One region of the Pseudomonas sp. Tof1 genome, then DNA from elsewhere that is predicted to be linked to it. Evidence: predicted binding sites of a transcription regulator. Region 1 holds the regulator's gene; each other region holds the start of a gene.
What was found. Region 1 encodes FliA, which starts transcription of late flagellar genes. Its sites were predicted from a motif close to CTAAAGTTTNNNNNNNNNNNGCCGNTAA; they were not measured.
Positions count from the first base shown of each region.

Region 2: ACZ5KU_RS30530 (methyl-accepting chemotaxis protein) is a predicted target of FliA. The motif match lies at 2,834-2,861, and genes of this name have one in related genera.
Region 3: motA (flagellar motor stator protein MotA) is a predicted target of FliA. The motif match lies at 1,647-1,674, and genes of this name have one in related genera.

Region 1 covers NZ_AP024344.1:1,836,641-1,842,249, reverse strand. Annotated here, with positions in the region: gene ACZ5KU_RS08545 (chemotaxis protein CheA) at 1-929, opposite strand, end outside; gene ACZ5KU_RS08540 (protein phosphatase CheZ) at 944-1,732, opposite strand; gene ACZ5KU_RS08535 (chemotaxis response regulator CheY) at 1,755-2,126, opposite strand; gene fliA (RNA polymerase sigma factor FliA) at 2,318-3,058, opposite strand; gene fleN (flagellar synthesis regulator FleN) at 3,055-3,888, opposite strand; gene flhF (flagellar biosynthesis protein FlhF) at 4,010-5,338, opposite strand; gene flhA (flagellar biosynthesis protein FlhA) at 5,350-5,609, opposite strand, start outside.
Region 2 covers NZ_AP024344.1:6,754,587-6,760,195, reverse strand. Annotated here, with positions in the region: partial or broken gene ACZ5KU_RS30545 (putative bifunctional diguanylate cyclase/phosphodiesterase) at 1-193, shown strand, start outside; gene ACZ5KU_RS30540 (NorM family multidrug efflux MATE transporter) at 308-1,714, opposite strand; gene ACZ5KU_RS30535 (LysR substrate-binding domain-containing protein) at 1,866-2,786, shown strand; gene ACZ5KU_RS30530 (methyl-accepting chemotaxis protein) at 2,970-4,946, shown strand; gene ACZ5KU_RS30525 (YifB family Mg chelatase-like AAA ATPase) at 5,104-5,609, opposite strand, start outside.
Region 3 covers NZ_AP024344.1:569,201-574,809, reverse strand. Annotated here, with positions in the region: gene motB (flagellar motor protein MotB) at 1-724, opposite strand, end outside; gene motA (flagellar motor stator protein MotA) at 728-1,579, opposite strand; partial or broken gene ACZ5KU_RS02535 (HDOD domain-containing protein) at 1,787-3,327, shown strand; gene ACZ5KU_RS02530 (rhodanese-like domain-containing protein) at 3,371-4,186, shown strand; gene asd (archaetidylserine decarboxylase) at 4,205-5,068, shown strand; gene ACZ5KU_RS02520 (molecular chaperone) at 5,267-5,609, shown strand, end outside.

The DNA of each region.
Region 1 (5,609 bases):
GCGGCGGCACTGGCCGCCACATCGGTGAACTTGCCCTTGCCGTGCAGTTCGTCGAGCAGGGACTCGAACTCCTGATCGGTGATCAGGTCGCTGCCGGAGGCACCGGTCACTTCCGCGGCCTGGGCCGCCGCCGCAGCGGTGTCGATCCCCTCGACCTTGAACGTGCCCTTGCCATGCAACTGATCGAGCAGGGCTTCGAATTCGTCGTCGGTAATGTCGCCGCTGTCAGGCTGCTCACCGGCCGCCTCGGCGGTCGGTGCCTGGGCCGAAGCCGCCACAGCGTCGGGCGCGAACTGGCCCTTGCCATGCAACTGGTCGAGCAGGGACTCGAACTCGGCATCGGTGATTTCATCGCTCTCGGCCTCGCCTTCGCTGGCGGCTTGTGGCGCATCGGCCTTGCCACCGTCGAGGGAGTCGAGCAACTGTTCGAATTCATTGTCGGTGATGTCACCGGACGGGCTTTCGGCGACCGCTTCGGCCACCGGTTCCGGCTCGGCTGCCGCGACCTCGGCCACGGGCTCCGGCGCCGGTTCGGCACCGGCGGGTTCCGCCAGGCGCGACAGGGCCGCCAGCAGCTCCGGGGTCGCTGGAGTGATCGGGCTGCGCTCGCGCACCTGGCCGAACATGCCGTTGACCGCATCGAGCGCTTCCAGGACCACGTCCATCAGCTCGGCGTCGACGCGACGCTCACCCTTGCGCAGGATGTCGAACACGTTCTCGGCGATGTGACAGCACTCCACCAGCTCGTTGAGCTGAAGGAAGCCGGCGCCCCCTTTTACAGTGTGAAAACCGCGAAAGATGGCATTGAGCAGGTCCGCATCGTCCGGCCGGCTTTCCAGCTCGACCAGTTGTTCGGACAGTTGCTCAAGAATCTCGCCGGCCTCAACCAGGAAATCCTGAAGGATCTCTTCATCGGCGCCGAAGCTCATGTGTATGGGTGCTCCTAGAATCCAAGGCTGGAAAGCAAATCGTCGACATCGTCCTGGCCGGACACAACGTCTTCACGTTTATCGGCATGAATCTGCGGACCTTCACCCTTTGCCATTTGTTTTTGTGGATCTTTTTGCGCAAGGATCGCTTCACGGTCATGTTCGATGCCGGCAAAGCGATCCACATGGCTGGCCATCAGCACCAGCTTGAGCAGGTTGCTCTCGACCTCGGTGACCATCTGCGTGACGCGCTTGATCACCTGGCCGGTCAGATCCTGATAATCCTGGGCCAGCAGGATGTCGTTGAGCTCGCTCGAAACCGCCTGGGTTTCCTGCTCGCTGCGCGTCAGAAAACTGTCGACCCGGCGGGCCAACGCACGGAATTCCTCGGCACCGACCTCGCGCCGCATGAACCGCCCCCAGTCGGCGCTCAGCGCCTTGGCCTCGTCATTCAGGCCATTGATCCGCGGGGTCGCGCTCTCCACCAGATCCATGGTGCGGTTGGCCGCAGCCTCGGTCAGCCTGACCACATAGGACAGGCGCTCGGTGGCATCGGTGATCTGCGAGACTTCCTCGGCTTGCGGCATGGTGGGATCGATCTGGAAATTGACGATCGCACTGTGCAGCTCGCGGGTCAGCTTGCCGACTTCCAGATACAAGCCGCGGTCACGGGCCTGGTTCAGCTCATGGATCATTTGCACGGCGTCGCCGAAGCGGCCTTTTTCAAGGCTTTCGACCAGCTCACGAGCATGTTTTTTCAGGGTCGATTCAAAATCGCCCAGAGAGGATTCGTAGTGCTCCATAGCGCCCCCGTGGCGGACTTCATCAACCGATGCGTTCGAAGATCTTCTCGATCTTCTCTTTCAACGCCTGGGCAGTGAATGGTTTGACCACATAGCCGTTCACACCGGCCTGTGCGGCCTCGATGATCTGCTCGCGCTTGGCCTCGGCCGTTACCATCAGGACCGGCAGGTGCTTGAGCTTCTCGTCGGCACGCACGTGGCGCAGCAGATCGATGCCGGTCATGCCGGGCATGTTCCAGTCGGTGACCAGAAAGTCGATGCTGCCACTGTTCAGCACCGGAATGGCGGTAGTACCGTCATCGGCCTCGACAGTGTTGGTGAACCCGAGATCACGCAACAGGTTCTTGATGATCCGCCGCATCGTTGAAAAGTCATCAACAATGAGGATTTTCATGTTCTTGTTCAATTCGACCTCCAAGCAGTCTTAAACGCGTTTCAGCACCTGGACGCGCTGTTAAATCAATTCGGCACAACACTCGACAAGGCTCTGTACCCTACTGCATGGAAACCACAACCGGCCGAGCCGCCGATACACCGTCACACGCTGCATCGGTCTCGTTCGCAGTGTCCCCACACACTGCCCCGTCAACGCGCTCGCCACTCTCCCAAACGCCCCCGCAAACGGGCTGCGCACTGGCTATGCAACTGGCTGACCCGTGATTCGCTGACCCCCAGGACCTCACCGATTTCCTTGAGGTTCAGCTCCTCGTCGTAGTACAGCGACAACACCAGCCGCTCACGCTCCGGCAAATTGGCGATCGCGTCCGCCAGTGCGGCCTGGAAGCGTTCATCCTCCAGATCGCGCGACGGTTCGAGATGAGCACTCGCGCCATCCTCATGCAACCCTTCATGTTCGCCGTCCTGCAACAGGTCGTCGAAACTGAACAGGCGGCTGCCCAAGGTATCATTCAAAATCCCGTAATAATCATCGAGACTCAACTGGAGTTCGGCTGCAACTTCATGATCTTTAGCGTCGCGACCGGTTTTCGCTTCAATTGCGCGGATTGCGTCACTGACCATGCGGGTGTTGCGGTGTACCGAACGGGGTGCCCAGTCGCCCTTGCGCACCTCGTCGAGCATCGCGCCACGAATGCGGATACCGGCATAGGTCTCGAAACTCGCGCCCTTGCCCGAGTCGTACTTGGTCGAAACCTCGAGCAGGCCGATCATCCCGGCCTGGATCAGGTCCTCGACCTGAACACTGGCCGGCAGCCGTGCCAGCAGGTGATAGGCGATGCGCTTGACCAGCGGCGCGTATCGCTCGATCAATTCATACTGGCTGTCACGCGAAGACTTGGAATACATGCGATAGCCACTTGCAGTCATAGCACCGGTCCCGCACTCGTTTGAAGTACCAGACGTTCGACGAAGAACTCCAGGTGCCCCCGCGGGTTGGCGGGCAACGGCCAGGTGTCGACCTTCTGCGCGATGGCCTTGAACGCCAGGGCACATTTCGAACGTGGGAAGGCTTCGTAGACCGCACGCTGCTTCTGCACGGCCTTGCGAACGCATTCGTCGTAGGGAACGGCGCCGACGTATTGTAGGGCCACGTCAAGGAAGCGGTCCGTGACCTTGGTCAACTTGGCGAACAGGTTGCGCCCTTCCTGCGGGCTCTGGGCCATGTTGGCCAGCACCCGGAAACGATTCATGCCGTAGTCGCGGTTGAGCAGCTTGATCAGCGCGTAGGCGTCGGTGATCGAGGTCGGCTCGTCGCAGACCACCAGGAGCACTTCCTGGGCCGCGCGGACAAAACTGACCACCGAGTCACCAATACCCGCAGCGGTGTCGATCACCAGCACGTCGAGATTGTCGCCGATATCGCTGAACGCCTGGATCAGGCCGGCATGCTGGGCCGGATTGAGATTGACCATGCTCTGGGTGCCTGAGGCCGCCGGCACGATACGGATCCCGCCAGGCCCCTGCAGCAGCACATCGCGCAACTCGCAGCGGCCCTCGATCACATCGGCCAGGGTCCGTTTCGGGGTCAGCCCCAGCAGAACGTCGACATTCGCCAGGCCCAGGTCGGCATCCAGCAGCATGACACGCCGGCCAAGCTCAGCCAGCGCCAGGGACAAGTTCACTGACACGTTAGTCTTCCCGACGCCACCCTTGCCGCCGGTCACCGCAATCACCTGTACGGGATGCATGCTACCCATGTTCTCTTCTTACCTTGTCTTGCGTAGACGGAAGGCCACATAACTGGCTGCGCGCTCCCGAGGGAGACTAATGCCTGGCAGACCATCGATGTAGATGCGTTGCAACGTCTTCATGGTTACCTCACCCCACTCGTTTGGAGGGGCTGTGGTAGATGTCAGCGAACATATCGGCCATGGCCTCTTCGCTGGGTTCTTCCTGCATCTGCACACTCACCGCCCGGCTCACCAGCTGGTGACGGCGTGGCAGATGCAGATCGTCCGGGATCCGCGGGCCATCGGTCAGATAGGCCACCGGCAGTTCATGGCTGATGGCCAGGCTCAGCACTTCGCCGAGGCTTGCCGTCTCGTCCAGTTTGGTCAGGATGCAACCGGCCAGGCCACAGCGCTTGTAGCTATGGTAGGCGGCGGTGAGCACCTGCTTCTGGCTGGTGGTGGCCAGGACCAGATAGTTCTTCGCCTTGATCCCGCGACCGGCCAGGCTTTCCAGCTGCATGCGCAAGGCCGGGTCGCTGGCCTGCAGGCCGGCGGTGTCGATCAGCACCACGCGCTTGCGCAGCAGCGGATCGAGGGCCTGTGCCAGGGACTGGCCGGGGTCGACATGGGTCACGGAGACATTGAGAATCCGCCCCAGCGTCTTGAGCTGCTCCTGGGCGCCAATGCGGAAGCTGTCCATGCTTACCAGCGCGATATTCTGTGCGCCGTACTTGAGTACGTAGCGTGCGGCCAGCTTGGCCAGGGTCGTGGTCTTGCCCATGCCGGCCGGGCCGACCATGGCGATCACCCCGCCCTCTTCCAGCGGTTCGATCTCGGGCGTGACGATCATGCGTGCCAGGTGCGCCAGCAGCATGCGCCAGGCCTGGCGTGGGTCCTGGATGTCGGTGATCAGTGCCAGCAGGTCGCGCGACAGCGGCCCGGACAGGCCGATGCGCTGCAGGCGTCGCCACAGGTTGGCCTGCTCCGGCTGGCGCCCCTGCAACTGGTTCCAGGCCAGCGAGCCGAGCTGGACTTCCAGCAGTTCACGCAGGCCGTTGAGCTCCGAGCGCATCGACTCGAAAACCCGCTGGTCCACCGCCGGGGCCGCTGCAGCCGGGGCCGGAGCCGGACGGCGTGGCTCGTCGAAGGTCGGTTCGATCAGCGGCTCCGCCGCGGTCAGCGGCAGGCCGGCGAACAGTTGGCGGTTGGTGCCTGCATCGCTTTCACCTTCGCTGCGCAGGCTCAGTTCGGCCTGGGCGGTGACGATCCGCGACTGGGTCTTGCGCAACTCGTCCTCGAGCTCCATGTTCGGAACCCGTGGGGCCAGGGCCGAGAGCTTGTAGTCGAGCGCAGCCGTCAGCTCGACACCGCCGGCGATCCGGCGGTTGCCGATGATGGCCGCGTCCGAGCCCAATTCGTCACGAACCAGCTTCATGGCCTGACGCATATCGGCGGCGAAAAAACGCTTAACTTGCATAACCCACTACCTCAGCCGTTGGGCCCTACTGTCGCAACGATGGTGACTTGCTTGTTGTCCGGAATTTCCTGGTAAGCCAGCACATGCAGGCTGGGTACCGCCAGGCGTCCGAACCGCGAAAGCATCGCGCGAACCGGACCGGCTACCAGCAGGATCACCGGCTGCCCCTGCATCTCTTGACGCTGGGCGGCCTCAATCAGTGAACGCTGAAGCTTTTCAGCCATGCTCGGTTCGAGCAGAACGCCCTCTTCCGAGCCTTGTCCGGCCTTCT
Region 2 (5,609 bases), 2.1 Mb from region 1:
CAACCTGGCCCACAACCTCAACCTGGAAGTGGTGGCCGAGGGCGTCGAGACGCCGGAGCAACTGGCCCTGCTGCACGGTTTCGGCTGCGATCAGGTGCAGGGCTACCTGATCAGCAAGCCGTTGCCGCTGGAGGAACTGGCGCAGTACCTGACGTCCTGTGCCAATCGGCCGGCGATCGAGGCTGTCTGCTGATCCGGCGTTCACCACGATCGCTGTAGGCGTCGGATTGATCCGCGAAGCGTTTGACGGTCTCGAGGGCCTGTTCGCGGATCGATCCGGCGCCCACAGGCGGTTAAAGTCTTCCCCTTACGGGGCGCAGTTCATGGCCGCTTGAGCCGATGCCTTCTGTTCGCTTTTGCCCAGCATCCGCTTCATCCGCCATTCGAACGCCAGGGTCAGCCCGGTCGCCGCGCACGCCAGCCCCAGCGCCAGCCCCCACCAGACCCCGGTCGGTCCCCAGCCGAGGTTGAACGCCAGCAGCCAGGCCGACGGCGCGCCAATCAGCCAGTAGCAACCAAGCCCGACCAGGAAGGTGGTCTTGGCGTCCTTGAGCCCGCGGATCGCGCCCATGGCGATGGTCTGGGTGCCATCGAACAGCTCGAACCACGCGGCCACCGCCAGCAGGCTGACCGCCAGTTCGATCACCGGGCGGAACGCCGGGTCATTGTGGTCCAGGAACAGCCCGATCAACTGATTCGGTGCCAGCCAGAACAGCATGGCGAAGGCCAGCATGGCCGCCGCGCCAAAGGCGATCCCGACCCGCCCCGCCCGCCGTGCGTCCAGCAGTTGCCCGGCCCCGTAGTGCTGGCCGATACGCAGGGTGATGGCGTAGGAAATCCCCGCGGGAATCATGAACGCCACCGAGACGATCTGCAGGGCGATCTGGTGCGCCGCCAACTGCGTGCTGCCCATGGTGCCCATGCACAGGGCGGCGAAGGCGAACAGCCCGACTTCCACCGCATAGGTGCCACCGATGGGCAGGCCCAGCCGCCACAGCTCGCGCAGGTACTGACCGTTCGGCCGCGACAGGCCCCGCCGCAGCGGGTAGTCGCGATACGCCGCATGCCGGCGGATATGCCAGGCCAGGGCCAGCGCCATACAGTTGGCGACGATGGCCGTGACCAGGCCGATCCCGGTCAGGCCCAGGTGCGGCAGGCCGAACATGCCGGTGATCAGCGCGTAGTTGAGCAAAAAGTTGGCCACGGTCCCGCCCAGGCTGATCACCATCACCGGCGTGGCCCGCCCCAGCGCACTGGTGAAGCCGCGCAGGGCCATGAAACTCAGGTAGCCGGGCAGGGCGAACGGCAGTACCAGCAGGAACTGGCCGGCGGCCTGCACGTTGCTCGGCGTCTGGCCGAACAGCAGCAGAAGCGGCTTGAGGTTCCACAGCAGCAGGCCGGCGACCAGCGCCATGGCCCAGGCCAGCCAGAGCCCGGCCTGGGCCAGGCGGGTGACGCCCTGCGTGTCGCCGGCGCCGTGCCGGATGGCCACCAGGGTACCGACCGCGGCAATCACCCCGAGGCAGAAGATCGACACGAACGAATAGCTCGCCGCGCCCAGGCCGCCACCGGCCAGGGCCTCGGGACTGAGCCGGGCCATCATCAGGGTGTCGGTCAGCACCATCAGCATGTGCGCCAGCTGCGAGGCGATCAACGGCCCGGACAGCCGCAGGATGGCCAGGAGCTCGGTACGTGCTGGATGCTGCATGATCATCAGACTCGAAGGGGGACAGGAGGGTTAAAGGACTGATTCTCGGCGCTTGCACGGCTTTGCACAAAGGGATAAAAACGATTGCTCGCATGATAAAAACTCATGTATGAGTACCTGCCTGGTGCTGTTCCATCCCGTTCCCGGAAGGTCACGAATGTCTCGTCGTCTGCCCCCTCTCTATGCCTTGCGCGCCTTTGAAGCGGCGGCGCGCTACAGCTCGTTCACCCGGGCGGCCGAAGAACTGTCGATCACCCAGAGCGCGGTCAGCCGGCATATCCGCACCCTGGAGGAGCACTTCGCCTGCCGGCTGTTCCAGCGCAACGGCCGCAACCTGCAACTGACGGAGGCCGCGCGGTTGCTGCTGCCGGGCATTCGCGAGGGTTTCGGTGCGCTGGAGCGGGCCTGCGACACCCTGCGCGCCGAAGATGACATCCTGCGCATGAAGGCGCCGTCGACCCTGACCATGCGCTGGCTGCTGGCCCGCATCAGCCGCTTCCGGCACCTGCAGAAAGGCAACGAGGTGCAATTGACCAGCGCCTGGATGGACGTCGACAACGTCGATTTCAACCAGGAACCGTTCGATTGCGCGGTATTGCTCGGCGCCGGGCATTTCCCGCCGGACTGGGAGTCCAGCTACCTGTTCTCCGAATGGCTGATCCCGGTGGGCGCACCGACCCTGCTCAACGACCAGCCCTGGGACGTCGAGCGCCTGGCCGCCACCGAGCTGCTGCACCCGACGCCGGACCGTCGTGACTGGCGCAACTGGCTGGAGCGCATGGGGCTGTCCGAGCGTATTTCCCTCAAGGGCGGCCAGGTGTTCGACACCCTGGAACTGGGGATGATTGCAGCGGCCCGTGGTTACGGCGTGTCCATGGGCGACCTGCTGATGGTGGCCGAGGACGTGGCCCAGGGACGCCTGAGCCTGCCCTGGCCGACGGCAGTGGCCAGTGGCGAAGACTATTACCTGGTATGGCCCAAGACCCGCCCCGGCGGCGAGCGTCTGCGCCGCCTGAGCGACTTCCTGCAAGGCGAGGTCGCCGCCATGGAACTGCCCCAGGTCGAGCGCCTGGGCTGAGCACACGGCCCATCAATCAGATTTCTGGCAGATACCCCTGCAAATTGCTCAAGTATCTCCTTGAGCAGCCGACTGTAGCGACATGGAACCTTCGTTCAGAAAGGCCCCTCACGACTCAACATACAGAAAAGCCGGGTAGCGCCAGGGACAGGGATGACCCGGCCACTCGGTCAGGAGCTGTTCATGCCTCAACCCCGTGCCCGAATCGCCACGCAACTCGGCCTTGCGCTCTCCGTCATCCTGGCAGTGGTGATCAGCGGCAGCACCGTATTCGCCCTGCGTTCGCTGGATTCGGCCAACCTCGACACCCGCGAAGAGCACCTGGCCAGCGAAGCACGTCTGCTCGCCGACCAGTTGAACACCTTCCACGGGACCCTGCGCGAAAACACCCAGCGCCTCAGCGGGCTGTTCGAGAAGCGCTTCAGCAACGGCCTGAGCGCGCGCACCGATGAGCCGGTCAGCGTGGCCGGCACCCAGGCTCCGGGCCTGTACCTGCGCGACAAGCTGCTCAACAACGATTTCACCGAAGTCGACGATTTCAAGCAGATGACCGCCGGGGTTGCGACCCTGTTCGTGCGCAGCGGCGACGACTTCATCCGCGTCAGCACCTCCCTGACCAAGCAGGATGGCAGCCGTGCCATCGGCACCCTGCTCGACCACCAGCACCCGGCCTACGCCAAGCTGATGGCGGGGCAGGGCTATGTCGGCCGGGCCCTGCTGTTCGACCGCTACTACATGACCCAGTACACCCCGGTGCGCGACAGCAGCGGCAAGGTGTTCGCGGTGCTGTTCGTCGGCTTCGACTACACCGATGCGCAGAAGGCGCAGTTCGATAACCTCAAGCGGTTCCGCATCGGCACCACCGGTTCCCTGGCGTTGCTCGACGAACAGAAACGCTGGCTGGTACCGCCAGCCGAGGTGAACGACCCCGAGCAGGCGGCCAAGGTGATCGCCGACCTGGCGAAACAGCCCGGCCAGGGGCGCTTCTGGAGCGACAGGAGCGACGACATCTACAGCGTCGCGGTGCCTTTCGCGGATGGCCCGTGGTCAGTGGTGGCGAGCATGCCCAAGGCCGAAATCAGCGCAGTGACCTGGAGTGTCGGTATTCGCCTGGTGCTCGGCAGCCTGCTGGCGATGCTGCTGGCGGTGGGGGCGGCGGTCTGGCTGCTGCGCAGCAAGTTGCGTCCGTTGGGTGACCTGGTGCGCCAGGCCCAGGCCCTGGGCGCTGGCGACCTGAGCGTACGGCTCAATGTGTCGAGCCAGGACGAGATTGGCCAGCTGGCCGGCAGTTTCAACCAGATGGGCCAGGCGCTGTCGACCATGGTCGAGCACATCCGCAAGGCGGCCCAGGAGGTCAACGGCCGTGCCCAGGCCCTGTCCGGCCTGTCGAGCGGCGCCTACGAAGGCATGGAACAGCAGTCCGGCGAAATCACCAGCATGGCCGGCGCGGTCGAAGAGTTCAGCGCCACCTCGCTGAACATCGCCGACAACATGAGCAATACCGAGCGCCTGGCCCAGGAAAATGCCCAGCAGACCCGTATCGGCCGCAGTTCCATGGAAGAGGCTTCGTCGTCCCTGGAACAGATCGCCGCGGCGCTGAACAGCACGGCGACGGTGATCAACACCCTGGGCCAGCGTTCCCAGGAAATCGGCGGCATCGTCGGCGTGATCACCTCGATCGCCGAGCAGACCAACCTGCTGGCGCTCAACGCCGCCATCGAAGCCGCCCGGGCCGGCGAACAGGGCCGCGGTTTTGCCGTGGTCGCCGATGAGGTACGCAGCCTGGCGGGGCGTACCCGCGAGGCGACGGACGAGATCTCCAGCATGATCCACAGCATCCAGCAGGAAACCGGTCATGCCATCCAGACCATGGAGCAGGGCAACTCGCTGATGCAGGAAGGCCTGTCGCGCAACGCCAACGTCGCCTCGGCGCTGGCGCGTATCGACGAACAGAGCCGCTCGGCCGGCCAGCAATTCGCTGCCATCACCACCGCCACCCAGGAGCAGAGCAGCACCGCGACCCTGCTCAGCAGCAACCTGCAGAGCATCGCCCTGGCCAACAGCGAACAGCGCGAAGTGGTCTCCAACCTGGCGCAGACCGCGCGCGAGCTGGAGATGCTGGCGGCGGAACTGCGGCAGGAGGTTGATCGGTTCCGGTGAGGCGGCGCCGGTCTTTAGATCCATTCGCGGGCAAGCCACGCTCCTACAGTGCCGAGTCGTACATGGACCCTGTATACGACTCGGCACTGTAGGAGCGAGGCTTGCCCGCGAATAGGCCCTCAACCTCACCGCAGTACCAGCCACTATCCCGGCCATATCAGGCACTACTGGGCCGGTACTGCAACGCCTCGGCCAGATGCTCACGGCTGATTCCCTCTACCTGCTCCAGATCCGCCAACGTCCTTGCCACCTTCAGCAACCGATGCGCGGCCCGCAGCGACAGGGTCAGGCGTTCGCAGGCTGTCTCCAGCCACGTTTCATCGGCTGTGGATAACTTGCAGTGCTGGCGCAATCCCTGCAGATCGAGAAAGGCGTTGGCGCACCCTTGGCGTTGCTGCTGGCGCCGGCGAGCTTGCGCCACCCGCTCGGCCGCCTTGGCCGTGGTGTTTCCCGGCTCCTTGACCGGGCTCAGTGCCGTGGCCTCACGGGCCACGGTCAAGTGCAGGTCGATACGGTCCAGCAACGGGCCGGACAGCTTGTTGCGATAACGCTGGATCTGCTCCGGGGTACAGCGGCAGCGGTTGGTCGGGTCGCCAAGGTATCCACAGGGGCACGGATTCATTGCCGCCACCAACTGGAATCGAGCGGGGAAACGTACCCGGT
Region 3 (5,609 bases), 1.3 Mb from region 1:
GCGCCACTTGCGAGTCCGGATAACGGCCAGCCACCAGTGCACGGCGCGCGGCGTTGGCGCGGTTGGCCGACAGCTCCCAGTTGCCGAAGTCGCCAGTGCCGGCGTACGGCTTGGCATCGGTATGGCCGCTGATGCTGATCTTGTTCGGCACCGCCTTGATGGTGTCGGCCATCGCCAGCAGGATGTCCTCGAAGTAAGGCTTCAGGCGCGCACTGCCGGAGTCGAACATCGGCCGGTTTTCCGCGTCCATGATCTGGATGCGCAAGCCGTCCGGGGTGATTTCGAACAGGATCTGGTCCTTGAACTTCTGCAACTGCGGGCTTTCGTCGACCTTGTTCTGCAACTCCTGCAGCAGCAGTTCCAGGCGCTCCTTCTCGACCTGTTCGGCCATGCCCTCCACCTGCTCGGTGTCGACCGTGACCTTGTCCGGTTGCGGCTGGGACTTCACTTCCGGGTTGAGGGTCTTGTCCGGCGCCAGCGTCGGGGAACCGCCCAGGTCGATGATGTAGGGCGTACCGCTCTCGGAAAAACCGATCGGGTCCTTGAAGTAGCCGGCGATGGCGATCTTCTGCTCCGGGGTCGCGGTGGACAGCAGCCACAACACCAGGAAGAAGGCCATCATCGCCGTCGCGAAGTCGGCAAAGGCGATTTTCCAGGCACCGCCATGGTGCCCGCCGCCAAAGCGCTTGACGCGCTTGATGATGATCGGCTGATTGTTCTCCATGACTCAGCGACCGCGAACCGCTTGTTCCAGCTCGGCGAAGCTCGGCCGATGCTTCGGATAGAGCACCTTGCGCCCGAACTCCACTGCCAGCGAAGGCGGCATGCCGGAGGCCGAGGCCACCAGGGAGGCCTTGATCGCCTCGTAGACGTTCAGTTCTTCCTTGGCATCGTGGGCCAGGGATTGCGCCAGCGGACCGAAGAAGCCATAGGCGGCGAGAATACCGAAGAAGGTCCCCACCAGTGCCGCACCCACGTGCAGACCGATGGATTTCTGGTCGCCATCGCCCAGGGAGGCCATGGTCACCACGATCCCCAGTACCGCCGCGACGATACCGAAGCCGGGCATGCCGTCGGCCACGCCGGTGACGGCATGGGATGGATGCTCGAGTTCTTCCTTCATGCTCAGCAGTTCCATGTCGAACAGGCCTTCCAGCTCATGGGGAGCCATGTTGCCCGAGGACATGATGCGCAGGTAGTCGCAGATGAACGCAGTCATGCGCTCATCCTTCAGAACGGCAGGGTACTTGGCGAAGATCGGGCTGGCCGCTGCATCCTCGATGTCACCCTCGATCGCCATCATGCCTTCACGACGGCTCTTGTTGAGGATCTCATAGATCAGGCCGAGCACTTCCATATAGAAGGTGTGGCTGAAGCGCGAGCCGAACATGCTCAGGGATTTCTTGACCACGTGCATGGTCATGTAGCCGGGGTTGGACTGCAGGAAAGCACCCAGCGCCGCACCACCGATGATCAAGACCTCGAAGGGCTGGATCAGCGCCGCAATCTTGCCGTGGGAGAGCACGTACCCGCCGAGCACGCTCGCGAATACGACAATGATGCCGATGATTTTAGCCATAGAATGAGAGTACTTGTTGAGTCGGGTTCAAGGTCATATTCGGAAGTTAGTAAATCTCTTCTTCTACTTATCGGCGAAACTGCGCCAGACTATAGCCAGTTCAGGCGAAAAGCCAGAAAACCGGCAGTGCATGGCCTCGGCGGCAGGACCAGCGCAGCGCCGTCAGGCCCGTTCCGGGCGCATTAATGGTGATGATCGCGCTTAATCATGACGAATCAAACGGCTGTGTCCAGTGCAAGACCGAACACCCTGCAAGGCTGGACCAGGCTGTTGCAGGGCGTTCGCCTGCCCGTCCCGCAGGACAGCCACGACCGCGTCTGCCGGGCCATCCGCGACAGCCGCAGCTCGCTGCGCGACATCGCCGAGCTGATGCAGGATAGCCCGGCCCTGGCGCTGAGCGTGATCTGCGAAGCCAACCATCACACCCACGGCAGCATGACCGAGCCGGCCGAAAACCTCGAGATCGCGATCAATCGCCTCGGTCTGAAACGTACCGAGGAGTTGCTTGAGCGCCTGCCCGCACGACTGCCCGAAGACATTCCGATCGCCCTGCGCCAGTTGCAACTGATCAGCCAGCATGCCAGCCAGCAGGCCAACGGCCTGTTTGCCGCCCGCCTGGCCCGGCTCTGGCAGGATATCCACTGGGGCAGCCTGCTGTTCCTGGCCCCCTGTGGCCACTGGCACTGACCCACCCCAGGCTGCTCGAAACCTGGGAACTGCGGGTGCTGCACAAGCACGAGCCCGCCGCCAGGGTCGAACGGGAGCTGTTCGGCGTGCGCCTGCTGGAGCTATGCCAGGCCATGGCCGAGTTCTGGCGCCTGCCAGTGTGGGTGACCCAGGGTTATCAAACGCTGCTCAACGAACGCAAGACCCTCGCCCAGGCACTGCATATCGCCCGCGACAATGAGAGCCCCCTGCACCAGCAACAGCAACTGGATGCCGACCCCGAACTGCGCCGCTGGCTGAACCAGCCCGCCAACACCGTATTGCTGGCCAACGGCCTGGCCGTGGCGGCACAACAGGCCTGGGACAGCCCGCACTGCCTGCGCTGGCAGTACCTGTCGAGCCTGTACCTGCAGCAGCCGATGAACGAGTTGCAGCAACAGATCCACCAGCAGGCGGCCCAGAGCGCCAACCAGCATTCGATGCAGGACCTGTGGCACCCGGCCGAGGCTCTGATCTGGCCGTGGCATGTGCGCCGCGTGCATGCCGACCTGTTGCCGGCCGCTGCCCCTGACGCCGCGGCGATGGGGCTCTGGCGCAGGCACTGCGCACAACTGCTGGCCGAACCCAGCCGTTTCACCAACGCCATGCACCTGACCACCGTGGCCCGCGACGCCCTGGCGGCCTGCGGCCTGCGCCGGGTGATGATCCTGATGACCGACCGCAGCCGCAGCGCACTGCGGGTGCACCAGACCGCCGGCCTTCCCGCCGAGGCGAGCAATCTGATCCTGCAGGTGGCCCAGAGCACGCTGCTGCAACGACTGATGAAGCAGCCCGCGCAGATTCGCCTGTCGCCAGAAAACGCTCGCCAGTTCCAGGCACTGCTGCCCAACAGCCTGCGGGCGCAATTCCTTCCCGGCGAACACCTGCTGTTGCGCTCGCTGAGCAACAACGGTCGGGTGGTGATGGTGATCCTGGCCGACCAGGCGGGCGTGCCGTTTTCGGAGATCACCGTGCAAGCCTTCGGCAAAACCATGCAATGTATCGAAAAGGCGCTGCACGCCTTTACCAACCGCAGCGCCTGAAGCTTGCGCTACAATCCTCCCCTTTGCGTCCAGGAGAACCCACATGCCTGACTTCTCTGGCTTGCCGCTGGTGATCGAGCCCAGCGACCTGCTGCCGCGTCTCGACACCCCCGGGCTGATCCTGGTGGACCTGACCAGCAGCGCCCGCTACGGCGCGGGGCATATCCCCGGCGCACGTTTCGTCGACCCCAAGCGTACCCAGTTGGGCCAGCCACCGGCTCCGGGGCTGATGCCACCGCAAGAGGCGCTCGAAGCCCTGTTCGGCGAACTGGGCCACAACCCGGACGCGGTCTACGTGGTCTACGACGATGAAGGCGGCGGCTGGGCCGGCCGTTTCATCTGGCTGCTGGATGTCATCGGCCACACCCGCTACCACTACCTCGACGGCGGCCTGCTGGCGTGGCTGGACGAAGGCCTGCCGGTGTCCGAGGACATCCCGGCGGTTGCCGGCGGCCCGGTTGCCCTGACCCTGCACGACGAACCGACCGCCACCCGCGATTACCTGCAGTCGCGCCTGGGCGCGCCCGACCTGGCGATCTGGGACGCCCGCGGCCCATTGGAGTATTCCGGCGAGAAGGTGCTGGCCGCCAAGGGCGGACACATTCCAGGCGCAGTCAACTTCGAATGGACCGCCGGCATGGACAAGGCGCGCAGCCTGCGCATCCGCAAGGATATGCCGGCAATCCTCGACAGCCTGGGCATCACTCCCGACAAGGAAGTGATCACCCATTGCCAGACCCACCACCGCTCCGGCTTCACCTATCTGGTGGCCAAGGCGCTCGGTTATCCGCGCGTCAAGGGTTATGCCGGCTCCTGGGGCGAATGGGGCAACCACCCCGACACCCCTGTAGAGATTTGAGATTCCCAAGGACCCTTGATGAAAAAGAGTTTGTTCATCCTCAGCCAGTACCTGCTGCCTCACCACCTGCTGTCGCGCCTGGCCGGCTGCATCGCCGAATGCCGGGTGCGCTGGTTCAAGAACGCCTTCACCGCCTGGTTCGCCAAGCGCTACCAGGTGGACATGTCCCAGGCGCTGGTTGAAGACCTGACCGCCTACGAGCATTTCAACGCCTTCTTCACCCGCGCCCTGAAAGACGGCGCGCGACCGCTCGACCCGACCCCGGGGGCGATCCTCTGCCCGGCCGACGGCGCCGTCAGCCAGCTCGGCCCGATCGAACATGGCCGGATCTTCCAGGCCAAGGGCCACAGCTTCAGCGCCCTCGAGTTGCTGGGCGGCGATGCCGCACTGGCCGCGCCGTTCATGGGCGGCGAGTTCGCCACGATCTACCTGTCGCCCAAGGACTATCATCGGGTCCACATGCCGCTGGCCGGCACCCTGCGCGAAATGGTCTACGTGCCAGGCCGTCTGTTCTCGGTCAACCAGACCACCGCCGAGAACGTACCGGAACTGTTCGCCCGCAACGAGCGCGTCGTCTGCCTGTTCGACACCGAGCGCGGGCCGATGGCCGTGGTGCTGGTCGGCGCGATGATCGTCGCCTCGGTGGAAACCGTCTGGGCCGGCCTGGTCACGCCCCCCAAGCGCGAACTCAAGACGTTCCGCTACGATGAAGCGGCCCGTGCGCCGATCCATCTGGAAAAGGGCGCCGAACTCGGGCGCTTCAAGCTGGGTTCGACCGCCATCGTTCTGTTCGGTCCGGACCAGGTGAAATGGGCCGAAGGCCTGGCAGCCGGTTCGACGGTGGCCATGGGCCAGGGCCTGGGCTTGCCCAAGGACGCCTGATAGGCTGGTGACCTCGCGGTCCGACGCCGCTCGAACCCGCGAGGTCATACCACGGACAATCGGTCGCAATCTGAGCCGACCACCAACGATGCACCTGTACCGTATTGCTGTTAGAGTCGTGGCATTATATTGCCACCAATTTTTTGTCACCTTGCCGATGGATGATGCACGTTTTCCTTGCTGGAGCTGGCCCGTTAGATGAGCAATCCAAGCCCCCATCTGTTGTTGCGCGCGCCAACACCCACGCAGTCGAGCCTGTCATTCTGCGATGGCACACCGCGTGATCTGAGACGCTGGATCGCCGAACTGCCAAAAGCCAACCTCGGTGAGACCGCGCGCCTGCTGTATCAGGGGCTGGCCGAACTCAACCAGTTGCTCACCCCCAGCGAAAACCGCCTGCAGTTGCTCGAACTGATACGCCCCGAGGTGTATTACGTCTGCAAGCACCTGGAGCGGCATTTCCTTAACCAGTCCGTCGTACTCGATGAGCGTCCACGCAAGGTCGCCAACCTCTGCCAGGCTTTGCAGAATCACCTGGCCA